4 regions of the Neorhizobium descurainiae genome follow, and region 2 is predicted to be linked to each of the others. Evidence: predicted binding sites of a transcription regulator. Region 2 holds the regulator's gene; each other region holds the start of a gene.
What was found. Region 2 encodes LexA, which represses DNA repair genes until DNA is damaged. Its sites were predicted from a motif close to TGTTCNNNNTGTGTTCNG; they were not measured.
Positions count from the first base shown of each region.

Region 1: the regulator LexA is predicted to act here: its motif matches at 1,476-1,493, upstream of ACMGE0_RS06005 (glycosyl transferase).
Region 3: the regulator LexA is predicted to act here: its motif matches at 2,470-2,487, upstream of uvrA (excinuclease ABC subunit UvrA).
Region 4: the regulator LexA is predicted to act here: its motif matches at 2,156-2,173, upstream of ACMGE0_RS19225 (ImuA family protein).

Region 1 is NZ_JBLFFK010000002.1:497,848-502,542, forward strand. It holds gene glpK (glycerol kinase GlpK) at 1-1,444, opposite strand, end outside; gene ACMGE0_RS06005 (glycosyl transferase) at 1,703-2,545, shown strand; gene ACMGE0_RS06010 (3-hydroxybutyrate dehydrogenase) at 2,647-3,435, shown strand; gene xdhA (xanthine dehydrogenase small subunit) at 3,499-4,695, shown strand, end outside.
Region 2 is NZ_JBLFFK010000005.1:270,742-275,436, forward strand. It holds gene ACMGE0_RS12435 (ComEC/Rec2 family competence protein) at 1-2,122, shown strand, start outside; gene lexA (transcriptional repressor LexA) at 2,103-2,825, opposite strand; gene ACMGE0_RS12445 (VOC family protein) at 3,028-3,900, shown strand; gene kdsA (3-deoxy-8-phosphooctulonate synthase) at 3,905-4,695, shown strand, end outside.
Region 3 is NZ_JBLFFK010000010.1:11,559-16,253, reverse strand. It holds gene uvrA (excinuclease ABC subunit UvrA) at 1-2,349, opposite strand, end outside; gene ACMGE0_RS17880 (single-stranded DNA-binding protein) at 2,595-3,143, shown strand; gene ACMGE0_RS17875 (HPP family protein) at 3,215-4,360, opposite strand; gene ACMGE0_RS17870 (MarC family protein) at 4,440-4,695, opposite strand, start outside.
Region 4 is NZ_JBLFFK010000011.1:105,343-110,037, reverse strand. It holds gene ACMGE0_RS19230 (Y-family DNA polymerase) at 1-1,284, opposite strand, end outside; gene ACMGE0_RS19225 (ImuA family protein) at 1,196-2,134, opposite strand; gene ACMGE0_RS19220 (metallopeptidase family protein) at 2,307-2,744, shown strand; gene ACMGE0_RS19215 (DUF1737 domain-containing protein) at 2,758-2,964, opposite strand; gene ACMGE0_RS19210 (HpcH/HpaI aldolase/citrate lyase family protein) at 2,961-3,863, opposite strand; gene ACMGE0_RS19205 (hypothetical protein) at 3,972-4,199, shown strand; gene leuD (3-isopropylmalate dehydratase small subunit) at 4,330-4,695, shown strand, end outside.

The DNA of each region.
Region 1 (4,695 bases), on a different contig from region 2:
TCGCCGCGCGGGTCTTTTCGTCCATCTTCGGCTCGAATCGGCGCTGACGCGCCCAGCTCCTGGCGAAAGCCTTCCGGTCGGGCCAGACGCCGGCCTTCGAGCCCGCCAGCCAGGCAGCCCCGAGCGCCGTGGTCTCCAGGATCGTCGGCCGGTCGACGGGCGCGTCGAGCAGGTCCGAAAGCCGCTGCATCGTCCAGTCGGAGGCGACCATGCCGCCATCGACGCGCAGTACCGTCTCGCCGTTGGAATTCCTCCAGTCCTTCCGCATGGCGTCGAGCAGATCGCGGGTCTGGTAGCAGACCGCTTCCAGCGCCGCGCGGGCGAACTCCGCAGGGCCTGTGGCGCGGGTAAGGCCGAACATCGCGCCCCGCGCCTCCGCGTCCCAATGGGGCGCGCCGAGCCCGGTGAAGGCGGGCACGAGATAGACTTCCTGCTGGGGATCCGCCTCCTCGGCCAATTCGCCGGTCCGGGACGCTCTCTCGATGATGCCGAGCCCGTCGCGCAACCACTGCACCGCGGCGCCGGCGATGAAGATCGATCCCTCCAGCGCATAGGTCGTCTCGCCGTTCAGCCGGTAGGCGATCGTGGTCAGCAGCCGGTTCTTCGAGCGGCACATGTCCTTGCCGGTATTGAGGACGGCGAAGCAGCCGGTGCCGTAGGTGGATTTCAGCATGCCCGGCTCGAAACAGGCCTGGCCGATGGTCGCCGCCTGCTGGTCGCCGGCAACGCCGAGGATCGGGATCGCCGCGCCGAACAGGCTTTCATCGGTGGTGCCGAAATCGTCGGCGCAGTCCTTGACCTCCGGCAGCATGGCGGCGGGAATGCGCAAGGTCTCGAGCAGGTCCTCGTCCCAGCGGTTGTCGGCGATGTTGTAGATCAGCGTGCGGGACGCATTGGTCGCGTCGGTGACGAAGCTCTTGCCCCCGGTGAGCCGCCAGATGAGGAAAGTGTCGATCGTCCCGAAGCAGAGCTCGCCCCTGGCCGCCCTCGCCCGCGCGCCTTTGACGTTGGCGAGCATCCAGGAAAGCTTCGTGCCGGAGAAATAGGGGTCGAGCAGCAGGCCGGTCCGGCGGTTGAAGAGCTTTTCGAGCCCCTGCCGCTTCAGCTTGTCGCAATAGGCAGCCGTGCGCCGGTCCTGCCAGACGATGGCGTTGTGGATCGGCTTGCCCGTTTCACGCTCCCAGACGACGACCGTCTCGCGCTGGTTGGTGATGCCGATCGCGGCGAGGCCGGACGCTTCGATGCGCGCTTCCTTGAGCGCCTGGCGGACGGTCCACAGCACGCTTTCCCAGATTTCTTCCGGATCGTGCTCCACCCAGCCGGGTTTCGGAAAGATCTGGGTGAACTCCTTCTGGCCGATGCCGGCGATCTTCATTTCGCCGTCGAAAACGATCGCCCGCGTCGAGGTCGTCCCCTGATCGATCGCCAGAACATAACCCGCCATGCCGCTCCTCCCTCGCTCATGCGATGCACTTCGGGCCACGTTTTGAACAGAAGCCGGGAAAGCCTGTCAAACGAAAATGGTCGGAACGGCAATATCCGGCAGGATCGGTACGGTTAAGAGGTCACTTGACTTTCTCTCTCCAATGATCTTGCAAAGAGCGGTTGTCCTCCCGCGACAATGATGATCAAAGCCGCTGACAGCTCTTGACGTCGGAGATTGCATGTCCGGCGCCACGGAGGCCAACCAGGAACGGAAGTCATGGCAGACGTTTTGGCCGCAAGCGGCGGCGTGAAACAGGTAATTTGCATCAACTGGGGCACGAGATACGGCCCGCCCTTCATCAACCGCCTCTATGCGATGGTGAAGCGCAACATCACGCCCCCCTTTACCTTCACCTGCTTCACCGACAGCAGGGCCGACCTGAACCCGGAGATCCTGTGCGAGGACCTGCCGCCGCTCGATGTGCCCAACATGCCGGTGAAGACCAAGGGCATCTGGCCGAAAGCGCGGCTATGGGGTCCGAAGCTCGGCAGTCTTCAGGGTCCGGTCCTGTTCCTCGACCTCGACCTGGTCGTCACCGGGTCTCTTGACGATTTCTTCGAGGTCGGCGATGCGAACGACGTCGTGATGGCGCGCAACCAGACGACGCCGTTCGAACGGCTTGGACAGACCTCCGTGTTCCGCTTTCCTGTCGGCAAGCTCGTGTCCCTGCAGGAAAAGTTTCGCGCCGATCCGCAGGGCGTGGCCGACAAGTATTCCTTCGAACAGCGATTCGTGACGCGCAACGCGCCGGGCGGCATCAAGTTCTTCCCGCGGCGCTGGGTCCTGCATTTCCGGCAGGATTGCCGTTGGCCGGTGCCCTTGAACTACTTCCTAGCGCCGAGGCTGCCTGCCAGCGCCCGGGTCGTCCTCTTTCCCCGTGGCTTCTATCCGCAGAATGCCGTGGAAGGGAAATTCGGCAAACTGGGCCGGGCGGCAACGCCGCTCGAACATATCCTGGGGGTTTTCGATGCGGCCCGGCGGGACAACAAATCGCCGCTCACCTATCTGCGCCACTACATCCGCCCGACCCCTTGGGTTGCCGAACATTGGCGGGAGTGAAGACAGATCGTTCGTCCCGATTGCCACCTTCCCTGATTTGCGCATAACCTGCGGGATACGTTGCGGCGCATAAGAGCGCGGCATTTCAGGGAGATAAGCGGATGAGCAGAACCGTCGTCGTCACCGGCTCAACGAGCGGCATCGGCCTCGGCATCGCGAGGGCGTTTGCGACCGAAGGCGCCAATGTCGTCATCAACGGTTTCGGACCGGCGGATGCGATCGAGGCGACCCGCAGGGAGCTCGACGGCTTGAGCTCCGGCACGGTGCTCTATCATGGCGCCGACATGACGAAACCCGCCGAGATCGAGGACCTGATCGCGACGGCGGCGAGGAATTTCGGTACGGTCGACGTGCTCGTCAACAATGCCGGCATCCAGCACGTGGCGAAGATCGAGGAATTCCCGCCGGAAAAGTGGGACCAGCTCATCGCCATCCTGCTCTCCTCCGCCTTCCATACGATGCGCCACGCGATCCCCTTGATGAAGAAGACCGGCCCGAGGCGCCCAGGGGGCCGAATCATCAACGTGGCGTCGGCCCATGCGCTCGCAGCCTCACCCTTCAAATCCGCCTATGTCGCCGCAAAACATGGTATTTTAGGCCTGACGAAGACGGCAGCCTTGGAACTTGCCGAATTCGAGATTACCGTGAATGCCATATGCCCGGGTTACGTGCTGACCCCGCTGGTCGAGAAGCAGATCCCCGATACCGCCCGCGAGCGCGGCATCTCGGAGGCCGAGGTCAAGAGCGAGGTGATGCTGAGGCTCCAGGCGACGAAGGAATTCGTCTCGATCGAGGAGGTGGCGGCCGCCGCCATCTATCTGGCGAGCGATGCGGCGAGAAGCATCACCGGCACGCATATCTCGATCGACGGCGGCTGGACGGCCCAGTGAGGATACGCCCGGCGGCCGCAAAGTGAATGAACAGAAGCCGGAAACGGCGGACGAAGGAGACAAATGAGCGAAGCCATCCGCTTCATCCTGAACGGAGAAGAGGTCACCCTTGGAAATTTCGGGCCGACGGAAACCCTTCTCGACTATCTGCGCCTGAGGCGGCGGCTGACAGGAACCAAGGAGGGCTGTGCGGAAGGCGATTGCGGCGCCTGCACCGTGCTGGTCGGGCGGCTGACGGAACAGGGCCTGCGCTACGAAAGCGTCAACGCCTGCATCCGTTTCCTGGGTTCCCTGCACGGCACCCATGTGGTGACGGTCGAACATCTTGCCGGGCGCGACGGCGAGCTGCATCCGGTGCAGCAGGCGATGGTCGATTGCCACGGCTCGCAATGCGGCTTCTGCACGCCCGGTTTCGTCATGTCGCTCTACGGCTTGTGGCTTTCGAACGGCGAACCGACGCGGGCCGATATCGAGAGCGCGCTGCAGGGCAATCTCTGTCGCTGCACCGGCTACGAGCCGATCGTGAAGGCAGCCGAGCAGGTTTCCCGAAACCGGCCGAGCTCGCTCTTCGATCCGCTGGAGCGCGACCGCATCCAGATCATGGCGAAGCTCTGGTCGATCCATGCGGAGGTCGACACGATCGTGGTGGAGAAGGACGGCGCGCGCTCGATCGTGCCCGCCTCCGCCGCAGCCTTTGCCGACATTCTGGCAGAAGAGCCCGAAGCGACGATCGTCGCCGGCGCCACGGATGTCGGTCTCTGGGTCACCAAGCAGATGCGGCAGCTCGACCCGGTGATCTTCATCAACCACCTGACCGAACTGCAGTCCGTCACCGCGGACGAGACGGGCATCACGATCGGCGCCGGGGTAAGCTACACGCAGGCCTTCGATGTCCTGTCGGACGAAATCCCGCCGTTCGGCCGGCTGATCGACCGGATCGGCGGCCAGCAGGTGCGCAACATGGGCACGATCGGCGGCAATATCGCCAACGGCTCGCCGATCGGCGACACGCCGCCGCCGCTGATCGCGCTGGGCGCGGAACTGACGCTGCGCACCCATGCCGGCCGCCGCACCATCCCGCTCGAGGATTACTTCATCGCCTATGGCAAGCAGGACCGGCTGCCGATCGAATTCGTCGAGAAGGTCTTCGTGCCGCGCCCGGTCGAAGGGAGCCATTTCGCCGTCTACAAGATCTCGAAGCGCCACGACGAGGATATTTCGGCGCTTTGCGGCGCTTTCCATCTGACGCTCGACGGCGAC
Region 2 (4,695 bases):
TTTCCTTCCGCTCGGCATGGCCCTTTTTCTCGGCGGCATGATGCTGGCGGAGCTTGAAGCCTGGCGGCGGGACACGGTCGTTCTCGATTCGCCGGTGACGACCGCGCTGGCTGGCGTGGTCGAAAGACGCGAGGTCGATGCGGATGGGCGCTGGCGCTACGTGGTCCGTGTCGAACGGACGGCCGATCCCGAGGTCAAGCGTCCGCCGGAACGGGTGTCGCTGCTTGCGAGGGCTCGCCACGAGCCGGCCGAAACCGGCGAGACGATCGGCGGCCGGGTACGCATCTCGCCGCCGTCGGGCCCGGCGCTGCCCGGGCTCAACGATTTCGCCTTCTCCTCCTATTTCGACGGTATAGGTGCCGTCGGGTTCTTCTACGGCGCGCCGAAAAGAGAGGCGGGCCCGGCGCCCCCGCGCGCCTGGTTTGCGGAAGTCGAAAGCCGGCTTTTCGATCTGCGCAGCGCGATCGCGACCCGTATCCGCGAGGCGGTGCCGGGTGACGCCGGCGCCTTCGCCGCCGCGATCGTGACGGACGAGCGGCGGGCGATCTCCGAGGAAACGACCGAGGCGCTGCGCCTTTCGGGGCTTGCCCATATCGTCGCGATCTCGGGGCTCAACATGGCGCTCGCCGCCGGCATCTTTTTCGTCGGCGTCCGCACCGCGCTTTCATTCTTCACCGGTTTCGCGCAGGCCTATCCAGTCAAGAAGATCGCCGCTTTCGGCGCGCTTCTCATGGCGACCGCCTATTACCTGATTTCCGGCTTCGGGGTCTCGGCGGAACGGGCCTATATCATGATGGCGGTGATGCTCGTCGCGGTCTTCTTCGACCGGCCGTCGATCAGCCTGCGCAACGTGGCGCTCTCCGCCCTCGTCATCATCGCCATCTCGCCCTCGGAAATATTGGGCCCGAGCTTCCAGATGTCCTTTGCCGCGACCGCAGCCCTGGTTGCCGGCTACGCGCTCTGGAAACATCGGGCGGAAAAGCGCGATCCGGAGCCGCTGCCGTTCCGTCACCCTGCGGTGACGCCGGTTCTGGCCTCCTGGAATTTCGCCGCCGGCATCTTCGTGACATCGCTGATCGGCGGCATCTCTACGGCGATCTTTTCCGTCGAGCACTTTCATCGCATCGCGACCTACGGGCTGGCCGCCAATCTCGCCGCCATGCCGGTCATCTCCTTCGTGGTCATGCCGATGGGGCTGATCGGCATGCTGCTGATGCCCTTCGGGCTGGACGCGCCTTTCCTGAAGCTCATGGGGCTCGGTCTGGAGGCGGTGATCGCGATCGCCAAGCACGTGGCGGCCTGGGGCGGCGACGTCGGCATCGGCCGCCAGCATCCCGGGTTCCTCGCGGTGGCGACCGCGGGTTTTCTTCTGTTGACGCTGCTCAGAACCAGGCTCCGGCTCGTCGGTATTCCGTTCCTCGCCGCGGCCCTGCTGCTCTCCTGGCAGGAGCGCTCGAAACCCCTCCCGGATCTGCTGGTTTCCGAGGACGGCACGATGGTTGCGCTGGTGAACGGAGAAAATGTTGCGGCGAACCGCAGCCGCCCGCCGGATTTCATCTACGGCCAATGGAAGCGCGCGCTTCTCATTGGCGATCCCGTAAAGCCGGAAATGTCACCGCCGAGGGACAGGTCGCCCGATGCCGAATCTTCCGGGACGAAATCCCCGGATGCCGGGGCGGCCGAACGGCGTGACCTGACCGCAGAGGAAATCGAAACCGCCCGAGCCCGCATCAGGGAGGCGCCTGCCGGCCATTTCATCTGCACGCCCCGCATCTGGTGCGCCACAAGGACCGCCGCAGGCGTCATCGTCGCGTCCGTAGAGGACGGTCGCTATGCCGGCGCGGCCTGCGATGCGGCCGATCTCGTCATCGCGCCACGCGCCCGCTTCGACCGCTGCCGTTCCGGCGCGCTGATGATCAACGGCGATACGCTGCGCAGGACCGGCGCCCTCGAAGTATTTCTCAACGGCGCCAGGGAGATCCGCCATTGGCGGATCCATGCCGCCATGGCCGGCCGGGACCGTCCCTGGACCCGACACCGCCATTACGACTGGCGGAGCCAGACATTCAACTCGGCGCTGCCGGAAGCGCTCCGGCCGCTGATCAGTGATAGCGGCGGATGAGGCCGACGAGCTTGCCCTGGATCTTCACCCGGTCGGGGCCGAAGATGCGGGTCTCGTAAGCCGGGTTCGCGGCTTCGAGCGCGATCGAGGCGCCGCGGCGGCGGAAGCGCTTCAGCGTCGCTTCCTCGTCGTCCACCAGCGCCACGACGATATCGCCGGGATTGGCCGTATTGCTGTTGCGGATGATCACCGTGTCGCCGTCGAGAATGCCGGCCTCGATCATCGAGTCGCCCTTGACCTCCAGCGCGTAGTGTTCGCCGGAACCGAGCATCTCGGCCGGCACGGCGATGTCATGCGTGTTGTTCTGGATGGCCGAGAGCGGCACGCCCGCCGCGATGCGGCCCATGACGGGAACCGTGGTGGCGCTGGAGACGTCGTCGTTCGCAGCCGGCTTTGCAGGGACGGCGGCGACAGGCTGCGTCTTGCCGAGACTGCCTTCGATGACGCTCGGCGAAAAGCCGCGGCGTGGCTGCAGGCTCGGCTGATAGGCTTCCGGCAGCTTGATGACTTCCAGCGCCCGCGCCCGGTTCGGCAGGCGGCGGATGAAGCCGCGTTCCTCGAGTGCCGTGATCAGCCGGTGGATGCCGGACTTCGATGCGAGGTCGAGCGCATCCTTCATCTCGTCGAAGGAAGGCGGCACGCCGGATTCCTTCATGCGTTCGTGAATGAACAGAAGCAATTCCTGCTGTTTGCGCGTGAGCATGTGTTGGCACCCTGAGAGTCGGAAACAAATCCAGAACGGACACTATATGTTCCATATGTGTTCCGCAAGTCCCTAAATTTTGGTGAAGTATGGTGATTTTTTCTTCATGGAAGAACGCCACATATCTCTTTTCTCGCCACTTGCGCGGAGCCGGTCCGCTGCCAATGTAGTTTTTGCTGTACCGCATTCTGGGGGCCATCGCGTGAATGCAAGATCGATCGACCATCTCGTCCTGCCGGTGGCGCAGCTGGCGCTTGCGCGCTCGCGGTTTTCCGAGCTTGGTTTTACTGTGGCAGCCGATGCGTTTCATCCGTTCGGCACGGCCAATGCCTGCGTGTTCCTCTCGGACGGCGCCTATCTCGAGCCGCTGGCGATCGCCAACCGCCGTCACGCGTCTGCGGCGGCCAAGCGCGGTAATGTCTTCACCGCGCGCGATCTTGCTTTCCGCAAGGCAAGGGTGAGGCAGGGCTTTTCCGCGCTCGCGGTTGCCACCGTCGATGCCGCCGCCGATCACCAGCGCTTCAAGCTCAGGGGCGTTTCGGCAGGCGATATGCTGGAATTCTCCCGCGGCGTGAGGATGCCGGACGGTTCGCAAACCGAGGCAAGCTTCCGGCTGGCCTTTGCGGGCGACGATCGCACGCCGGATTTCTTCCTCTTCTCCGCCCAGCGCATCAACCCGCTGCCGGCCGATCGCGGCGAGCTGGAACGCCACGCCAACGCGGTCACCGGTTTGAGCGAGATCGTTCTTTCAGCCCCGGTGCCTTCCGAATTCACGCCGCTGATGGAGCAGGTGCTGATGACGGAAGCGGAGATCGAACCGTCCGTCATCAGGCTTGCCGCCGCCAATGCCCGCATCCGCATTGCGCAAGACCGGGACCTTGAGGCGGAATTCGCGCTCGCGCCGGTGCCGGATGCCGGGGGGCTCCGGGGCCGGGCGATCCTCTTCAAGACGGCCGATCTTGCCGTGACAGAGATCACCCTTGCTGCTAATGACGTCGCATTCGTCCGCCGGGAAGGCCGTGTCCTGGTGCAGGCGGCGCCCGGCCAGGGCGTCATGTTCGGTTTCGAGGAATAGTCTCATGGAAGTGTCCGCCAATCCGCGTGTCTTGGTCGGCGAAGGGGAGGGCAAGGTGCTGTTTGCGCAGGATGCGCGCCTTTCGCTGATCGCCGGCCCCTGCCAGATGGAAAGCCGCGACCATGCCTTCATGATGGCCGGTGCCCTGAGGGAGCTCTGCGGCAAGCTCGGCATCGGTCTCGTCTACAAGTCCTCCTTCGACAAGGCGAACCGCACCTCGATTTCCGGCAAGCGCGGCATCGGGCTCGAAAGCGCCATGGAGATTTTCGCCGATCTGAAGAAGGAATTCGGCTTTCCGGTGCTGACCGACATCCATACGGAAGAACAATGCGCGGTCGTCGCGAAGACCGTCGACATCCTGCAGATTCCGGCCTTCCTCTCCCGCCAGACGGATCTGCTGGTCGCCGCAGCCAGGACCGGCCGCGTCATCAACGTCAAGAAGGGGCAGTTCCTGGCGCCGTGGGACATGAAGAACGTGCTGGCCAAATTCACCCAGAGCGGCAATCCGAACGTGCTCCTGTGCGAGCGCGGCGCCTCCTTCGGCTACAATACGCTGGTCTCCGACATGCGCTCGCTGCCGATCATGGCGGCGCTGGGCGCGCCTGTCATCTTTGACGCCACCCATTCGGTGCAGCAGCCGGGCGGGCAGGGCGGTTCGTCCGGCGGGCAGCGGGAATTCGTCGAGACCCTGGCGCGGGCGGCCGTCGCCGTCGGTGTCGCGGGCGTCTTCATCGAGACGCATCAAGACCCGGACAATGCGCCCTCCGACGGCCCGAACATGGTGCATCTGAAAGA
Region 3 (4,695 bases), on a different contig from region 2:
GGTGACGTAGACGTCCGGCAGGAAATGCATCTCGATCTTGATGACGCCGTCGCCCTGGCAGGCTTCGCAGCGTCCGCCCTTGACGTTGAAGGAGAACCGGCCGGGCTGATAGCCGCGCGCCTTGGCCTCCGGGAGCCCCGCGAACCAGTCGCGGATCGGCGTGAAGGCGCCGGTATAGGTCGCAGGGTTGGAGCGCGGCGTGCGGCCGATCGGCGACTGGTCGATATCGATCACCTTGTCGATGAACTCGAAACCGTCGATCCGGTCGTGTTCCGCGGGAATTTCGCGGGCACCCATGACGCGCCGGGCCGCCGCTTTGTAAAGCGTCTCGATCAGGAAGGTGGATTTTCCGCCGCCCGAAACCCCCGTCACCGCCGTGAAGACGCCGAGCGGCACGGATGCCGTGACATTCTTCAGGTTGTTGCCGCGTGCGCCGAAAACCTTGATCTCCTTGCCCTTCTTCGGCTTGCGGCGCTCGTCCGGCACCGGCACGCCGAGTTCGCCCGAGAGATATTTGCCGGTCAGCGATTTCGGATTGGCCATGACCTCGTTCGGCGACCCCTGAGCGACAACCGTGCCGCCATGGACGCCGGCTGCCGGCCCTATGTCGACCACGTAGTCGGCCGTCAGGATCGCGTCCTCGTCATGCTCGACGACGATCACCGTGTTGCCGATGTCGCGCAGGTGCTTCAGCGTATCGAGCAGCCGGGCGTTGTCCCGCTGGTGCAGGCCGATCGACGGTTCGTCGAGCACGTAGAGCACGCCCGTGAGGCCCGAGCCGATCTGCGAAGCGAGCCGGATGCGCTGGCTCTCGCCGCCGGAAAGCGTGCCGGAATTTCGGGACAGACTGAGATAATCAAGGCCGACATCGTTCAAAAAACGCAGACGCTCGCGGATCTCCTTGAGAATGCGCACCGCAATTTCGTTCTGCTTGGCGTTCAGTTCGGCCGGCAGCACTTCGAACCAATCGCGCGCCGCCTTGATCGACATTTCGGTGACTTCGCCGATATGCAGCTTGTTGATCTTGACCGCAAGCGCTTCCGGCTTCAGGCGGTAGCCGTTGCAGGCCGGGCAGGGGGCGGCGGACATGTAGCGTTCGATATCCTCGCGCGCCCAGGCGGAATCCGTCTCCTTCCAGCGGCGTTCGAGGTTCGGCACAATGCCTTCGAAATTCTTCACCGTCTTGTAGGAACGGGCACCATCGGCATAGTGGAACTCGATCTTCTCCTCGGTTCCGTGCAGGATCGCTTGTCTCGCCTCCTCGGAAAGCTCGTTCCAGCGGCTCGAGAGCTTGAAGCCGAAGACCTTGCCGAGCGCCTCCAGCGTTTGGTTGTAATAGGGCGATGCGGATTTCGCCCAGGGCGAGATCGCCCCGTCGCGCAGCGTGCGGGCAGGTTCCGGCACGATCAGCGCCTCATCGACCTTCTGCTGCGAGCCGAGACCGTCGCAGGTCGGGCAGGCGCCGAAGGGATTGTTGAACGAGAAGAGCCGCGGCTCGATCTCGGGAATGGTGAAGCCGGAAACCGGGCAGGCGAATTTTTCCGAAAACAGCACGCGCTCATGCGTCTCGTTGAGCGACTTGTTGGCCGAGCCGCCGGCTGCGGTCTCTTCCGGCGGCAGCGGCTTGTCGGCGAATTCCGCGACCGCCAGCCCGTCGGCGAGCTTCAGCGAGGTTTCGAGACTGTCGGCCAGGCGCGCGCCGATATCGGACCGCACCACGAGACGGTCTACCACCACGTCGATATCGTGCTTGTATTTCTTGTCGAGCGCCGGAACGTCGGCGATCTCATAGAACTGGCCGTCGACTTTGACGCGCTGAAACCCCTTTTTCATCAGGTCGGCGAGTTCCTTCTTGTACTCGCCCTTGCGGCCGCGGATCATCGGGGCCAGGATATAAAGGCGCGTTCCCTCCTCGAAGGCAAGCACGCGGTCGACCATCTGGCTCACCGTCTGACTTTCGATCGGCAGGCCCGTCGCCGGCGAATAGGGCACGCCGACGCGGGCGAAAAGCAGGCGCATGTAGTCGTAGATTTCGGTGACCGTGCCGACGGTCGAACGCGGGTTGCGCGAGGTCGTCTTCTGCTCGATCGAAATCGCCGGCGAAAGCCCGTCGATCTGATCGACATCCGGCTTCTGCATCATCTCCAGAAACTGCCGGGCATAGGCCGACAGGCTTTCCACATAGCGCCGCTGACCCTCGGCATAGATCGTGTCGAAGGCGAGCGACGATTTGCCGGAGCCGGAAAGGCCCGTCATGACGATCAGCGAATTGCGCGGCAGATCGAGATCGATGCCCTTCAAATTGTGCTCGCGCGCACCACGTATGGAAATGGTCTTCAGTTCACTCATCGTCATACTCATCGGGGAGGATTGAAGGTCCTTATGTAGTGATTGATGCGCGCCTGTCGAGACGAAACTGCTGCGATGCAGCGCCGTTCCGAGTCGGTTGACAGCACTATAGGAATAAATTAGAACAAATAAAGAACAAATTTGCCTGTGGATTAAAAATCATGGGCGCCCAACGGATCGGGCCGATGGGTTAAAGTGATGGGATTGGTTCAAGGCCGTGGGATGCGGCGGACAAGGTGAGAGTTATGGCTGGTAGCGTGAACAAGGTCATCCTGGTGGGAAATGTCGGGGCCGATCCGGAAATCCGCCGCACACAGGACGGCCGGCCGATCGCCAACCTGCGAATTGCGACTTCCGAGACCTGGCGCGACCGCAATTCGGGCGAGCGCCGTGAGAAGACCGAATGGCATACTGTCGTCGTCTTCAACGAAGGCCTCTGCAAGGTCGTCGAGCAATATGTGAAGAAGGGCGCCAAGCTTTACATCGAGGGCCAGTTGCAGACCCGCAAGTGGCAGGACCAGAGCGGCAATGACCGTTACTCGACGGAAGTGGTGCTGCAGGGCTTCAATTCGACGCTGACGATGCTGGATGGCCGTGGCGAAGGCGGCGGCGATCGCGGTGGTTACGGCGGCGGTGGCGGCCGCATCGGCAATGATTTCGGCGGCGGCGACGATTTCGGTGGCGGAAACGACTACGACCGCCGGCCGTCCGGCGGTGCGAGCCGCGGCGGCAGCCAGCCGCCGGCCGCCGGGGGCAATTTCTCGCGCGATCTCGACGACGATATTCCGTTCTAATCCGGTCTAGCCGCAGAACTCATTTGCGTTTTGACATTCGGGGAAGTGTTTGCGATTTCCCCGAATGGTTTTCAGGCGGCCGCTTTGTCAGCCAGCATGGCCACCATCACGTCGGATTGCGACAGGATGCCGACCAGCTTGTTGTTCTCCCGCGTCACCGGCAGGTAGTGCAGGCCTTCCTCGGCGAAGATGATCATCGCGTTGGCGATCGGTGTATCCGGGCGGACGGTTTTCACCGGCGTCGTCATGATGTCCTTTACCGTGTCGTTCGGAGCGCTGGCGCCGGACAGCACGAGGCGGAGCCGCTGGCCGAAGCCGATCTTCGGCCGTCCGTTGGTCCAGCGCGCCTTGTCCAGAAAATCCGTCTGGGTGACGATGCCGACCACTTCGGCGCGGTCGTTGGTGACCGGCAGGGCCTTGAAATGGTGGGAGCGCATCAGGTCGTGTGCTTCCTTCAGCGTATTGTCGGGCGCCACGGCCACCACGTCGCGGGACATGATGCTGGCGCAGTCGAAATGGCCGGCGCGCCGGCGATAGGATCGCAGCTCCGTCCGCCGCAGGATCGTTTCGAGATCGTCGCGGTCGATGTCGAGGAATTCGTCATATTCCTTCAGCACCTCGTCCAGATCGGCGGAGGTGAAGCCGATCCGCTGGATCGGGGCAAGGTCCCTGGTACCGTGGTCCGTCGATAGCTTGACTGCATGCGGATAGGCGCGGCCGGTCAGATTGTTGAAGATCAGCGCCAGCACCACGAGAGCCAGCGAATTGCCGGCGACCGGCCACAGCACGAAACCGTAACCTAATTCATGGATGGCCGGCCCGCCGAGCACGGCGGTGAGCGCGATCGCTCCGCTCGGCGGATGCAGGCAGCGGAACGTCATCATCGCAGCGATCGCCACGCCGATCGCCAGCGCGGATGCCAGGAACAGGTCGCCGATGAGCAGAGCAGCCGTCACACCGACCAGCGCTGCGATCGTGTTGCCGCAGAGGATCGACCAGGGTTGGGCGAGCGGGCTCGACGGGACGGCGAACAGCAGCACGGCCGAGGCGCCCATCGGTGCGATCAGGGCCGGAAGCGACGCGTCCGCCCGCAAAGCCAGGCTGCCCAGCAGACCGGTCACCAGGATGCCGGCAAGCGCGCCAAGCGCGGCGCGCAACCGTTCCCTTGCGCTGACGGGTGGGGTTTCCGGCAAGAGTCGGCGCAGGATGGGGCGCATTGATGCAAAACCTTCGATTCCGTTCGGTGCATCGGCTTTTAACAGAAAACACCGCTCCGTCATGGGGTTCTTGCAGCTTTCAGAGATTGAACGCGGAGCGCACACCGTCGACCACGAACTGGACGGAAAGCGCAGCGAGGATGACCCCGAGCAGGCGGGTGAGGATGGCCCGGCCGGTGACGCCGAGGAAGCGGTCGAGGCGCTCGGCGATCAGCAGGGTCACGTAGACGAGCGCCATGATCAGCGCAATGACGCCGATCAGCAGCGCCCGGTCGGCGGGGCCGGGGAAAGTGCCGGCGAGCAGCACCGTGGCGGAGATCGCGCCCGGCCCGGCG
Region 4 (4,695 bases), on a different contig from region 2:
ATGACGAAAAAGCCGCAAAGGCCGATCTGCTCCAGGTGCGAAGGTTAAAACTTTCTCGCCTTTTCCCTGCATGCTTCTCGCCGCCATCGCCGGCACGAAAATTCGTCCCCGTTCCGGCACATGGCTTTGTCGCAGTTCGGCGACCTGCAGACATTCCGCCCCAAGCCGGGCCGAGGCCCGATCGATGAAATCGGTAAGGGAAATCTCATCCCGGCCCTCACCGGTAAAATCATCCTGGGTGGTTTTGAAGGTATCGTGCTGTAGCACGTTGAGGCGCAGAAGCTCGAAGCCGAAACCGGCTTCGAGATCGTCATGCACGGCGGTCAAGCGTTCGGAAAACAGCGACGAGATGCGTTTCGGATCGCGGAGCGGCTGCGAGGCACCGGCAGCGATGCGGAAAACACGACCATCGACACGAAACAATACCAGCTCGAAAAGCCGCCCGCCGACGCCGCGTGTTTCCAATCCCGGTTTCAACGAAATCGCGATCTGGCCCGCCAGTTGAAGGATATGCTCTTCCGCCTGTACCGGCTCGGCGAGCCGCCGCTCGGCCGAAAGAGACGCTACCGGCCGGCGGGGTGAAATGGCTTCTTCATTTGCTCCAAGCGCCTGGTCCAGCCGGAGCAGCAGCTGCGTGCCGAAACGGCGAGCAAGCGGTGCGCGCGGCATCGGCATGAGATCGCCCACCCGTTTCAGACCCAGTTTGCAGAGCGCTCTGACGGTACCCTCGTCGATGCGCAAGGCATTGACCGGCAACGGCTCCAGCACCTCTTTCATGACGTCATCGGCAATCACGCCGCCGCGGCCGAAACGGCAGGCCGCCCAGGAGAGGCCGGAGGAGGACGAAATCGCCCCTTTGACATCGAAGCCCATCTGGAAGAGCCGGCTGAGAATGTCCTTGAGCAGAGCCTCCTCGCCGCCGAAGAGATGGGCGCAACCGGTGATATCGAGGAAGAGGCCGTCGCGGCCATCGAGCGCCACGAGCGGAGTGTAACGGTCGCACCAATCGGCAATCGCTTCGAGAAGCGCCCGGTCGGCTGTCTCGTCCTCGTCCGCCACATCGATCCTGGGAAACATGGCACGTGCTTCCGCCAGTCCCTGCCCCCGCTTCAATCCAAGACGCTCGGAGACCTCGTCCAGCGCGGTGAGCCGCATCGCATTGTCACGCCGGCCGGCACAGAGGATCGGCGGGTGGTCAGGACGCCCTTTCGAACGCCACGACAGACCCCAGAACCGGCGGGCGATCCTGTCGGTCGGCAGATGCGGGAAGACGAGCGCCAGGATGCGCTGGCGGGTTGCGGAAAGAGAAAGTCTCTCCTGCTTCGAGGGCGAGGGAAAATTGACGGTCACGGGGATTCCACTCCAGAAAGAAGGAGAGCGGAGCCGGATTGCGGCTCTTCTCCAGGATCAATCGGAAAACGGGATGACCGATACTGCCGCCAAGTACGGATTCATCCGGAAGGCGCCGCTCGGAAGCCGGCGCCGGTTCGACAAGAAAGCGGAAGAAAGCACTGCTTGCCTCTTCTTGCGCCCCATGCCGCAACAGAAAAAGCGGCCGCCCCGCCGCTTTGGCCCGAAGACCGAGCCTTCGGCTTTCGGTAAGACCGAAATGCTTGGGATTGCCCCGGATTTCGAGAATGGTGGCGCAAAGCGCCCCACTTGCCACCGCGGTTTCCGCGAGCCACAACGCATCCTCCAGCTTGCGCGGCGACGCATAGAGAATATCCTCAGGGTTCAATCCGAATTGCTTGAGGCCGACGGCATAGGGAACGCCCGCCTCCTGGGTGGAAACGACGTCGCCGATCCACAGAACCGGCGCCTCGCTCCTGTCTCTGGCCTTGAGATAGGCTGAAAGCGCGAGAACGAAGCCGCTCGCCGCACCCGCATCCCTCATCAGGAAAGTCCGGATTTCCGTAATGCCGTCGAGCGGCAGACCGCCTTCCAAAGCCGTATCCATCGGTGCTATGCCGAGCGGCAGGCGGGGTTGGCCGATCTTGGTCCTATGATCGTCCGGATCCTCGGCGGCCTTTGCCTGCTCCGCCGCAACGAACGCCGGCAGGGGCTTTCCCTCCAGTCTGGCGATCTGTTCACGCAGGGCAAAAAGCGTCTCCTGCGCCGTGGCGTTTCCGGCCATGGCGTCAACTCCATCCGCATATGTTCACTTTATGTTCCTATGGATTCCAGAGCTCCCGACAAGAGTCAACAGGCAAACTCCGGGAATCTTTTCCTCCGGCAATAGGCCAATGATTCTTCTCTCGAAAAATATCGCTGAAGGCACTATATGGGCCTGATAAGAAGGAGAGCCTATGGCCCGTATTGACCAGACCGACGATTGGCAGGATCGCCACGCGCCGACAATCAGCACGTTCGAGTCGCTGGCGATCGAGGCCTATGGTCACTTGCCGGAAGAATTCCGGGCACTCACGACTAATCTGACCATCGAGATCGAGGATTTTCCGGACGACGACGTGTTTGAGGACATGGCGCTGGAAACGCCATTCGATCTGCTCGGCCTTTTCGAGGGCCGCGGGGTTTCTGAACGTTTCACCGTGGAAACGGGCGAGTTGCCGAACCGCATCCGGCTCTACCGCCGGCCCATCCTCGATTACTGGGCCGAAAACGAGGAGACGCTGGGCGATATCATCACCCATGTGTTGATCCACGAGATCGGCCATCATTTTGGCCTCAGCGACGCCGATATGGAGCGCATCGAAGCGAGCGCCGAAGAGGCCGCCCAGCGCTGAGCCTTGACATATCCTATTGTTCGCCGAGTTTCATCTCGGAATCGTAGTCCTTGCCGTGCACGGTCTTCGTGACCGCCTGGCCGCATTGCATCTCGCCGGTCGTGGCGTTGAAGGCATAGGTCGGCGACCCGTGAAGCTCCCAACCCTTGTTCAGCGCGGCCGTCACCTTGTGGCAAAAGGAGGAATCGTCCGGGCCGGTGAGGAAACGGTAGAGTTTCATGGGGTCTTCTTTCGTTCAGCGATGGTCCGGGCCTTGGCGACAAGCTTTTCCGCCTCTGCCAGGTGAAGGCGCTCGACCATCTTGCCATTGAGATTGATGACGTTGAGATGCTCCGCCTCCGGCTTTGCGAAGGCGGCAATCACCGTTTCGGCCTCTTTCACCGCCTGCGGATCGGGGCCGAAATGCCGGTTGGCGGGTTCGATCTGGGCCGGATGGATCAGCATCTTGCCGGAAAAACCCATGGCCCGGCCTTGAACGCATTCCGCGTCGAAGGCCTCGGCATCCTTGAAATCGTTGAAGACGCTGTCGATGACGTCGACGCCATGGGCGCGGCCGGCAAGCACGACCTGCATCAGCCAGGGCACGAGATAGGTGCGGCCCGGCTGCGGCAGCGCGCCGGTTTCCTTGCGCAGGTCGTTGAGACCGACCACGAAACATCGGAGGCGCTCATCCGTTCCGGCGATCGCCGCCGCGTTCAAAACCCCTTTCGGCGTCTCGACCATCGCCCAGATGGCAAGTTCATCCGGAGCGCCGGCATCGGACAGGATATCCGCCACCGCCTGCACTTCGGAAATGCGCTCGACCTTGGGGATCAGCACCGCATCCGGCGAAGCTTCGAGAACGACACCCATGTCGGCCCTGCCGAACTCCGTTTCGAGCGGATTGATGCGGATGATTGCTTCCTTGTCTTGAAGCGTATTTTCCTTGAGCAGCCGGCGCAGATTGTCGCGGGCCTCGGCCTTCTTTTCCGGCGCGACGGAATCTTCCAGATCGAAGATCACCGCGTCGCAATCGAGACCCGGAACCTTCTCCAGAGCCCTGACGTTACCGGCCGGTACGCTCAGAACCGAGCGGCGAAGACGAACCGTAGAAGAATTGATGTCGGTCAAGGCGATCATCACCGCTTTGTGCCAATCTTTTGAGCCTGCGACAATACCATGACAACGTAAACCTCTTGCAAGAAAGGGTGGGAGGGCCCACATTCCTTCCTGAGAAAGGTTTGGACCATGCAAAACATTCGCGCATTCTTCGTCATCGTTTCGGCAATTGCCGTCCTCGCCATGGCAGCGCTGCTGACGGCTTCCCTTACCGTCGCCTTTGCCGGCATTCTCGCAATTCTTTCCGTCGGGCGCGCGCTTTCGGCGCGGCTGAAGCCGGTCCCGGTGCGAGCGAAAACGAATAAGCGCGAGATGCGCGTCTGGAACGACGGACGCGGCACGATCATCGACCTTTGATCGCCAAAAACCGATAAAGAGGCCGGTTCGGCCGTCCTGGCGTACCGGTTGAGGGCAAACAGCCCTTCAAATTCGCGCAGATTTGCTTTATGGCAGCTTCCGCAGACGGAGTCCCACGTGGAGGCAGATCATGGAAAAGTTCACCAAACTCACCGGCGTCGCAGCGCCGCTTCCGGTCGTCAACATCGACACGGACATGATCATCCCGAAGGACTACCTCAAGACGATCAAGCGCACCGGCCTTGGCAAGGGCCTCTTCGCGGAAGCCCGTTATAATGAAGACGGTTCCGAAAATCCGGATTTCGTGCTGAACAAGCCCGCCTACAGGAACGCCAAGATTCTCGTCGCCGGCGACAATTTCGGCTGCGGCTCCTCGCGCGAACATGCGCCTTGGGCGCTTCTCGATTTCGGCATCCGCTGCGTGATTTCCACGAGCTTCGCGGATATCTTCTACAACAACTGTTTCAAGAACGGCATCCTGCCGATCGTCGTCGCC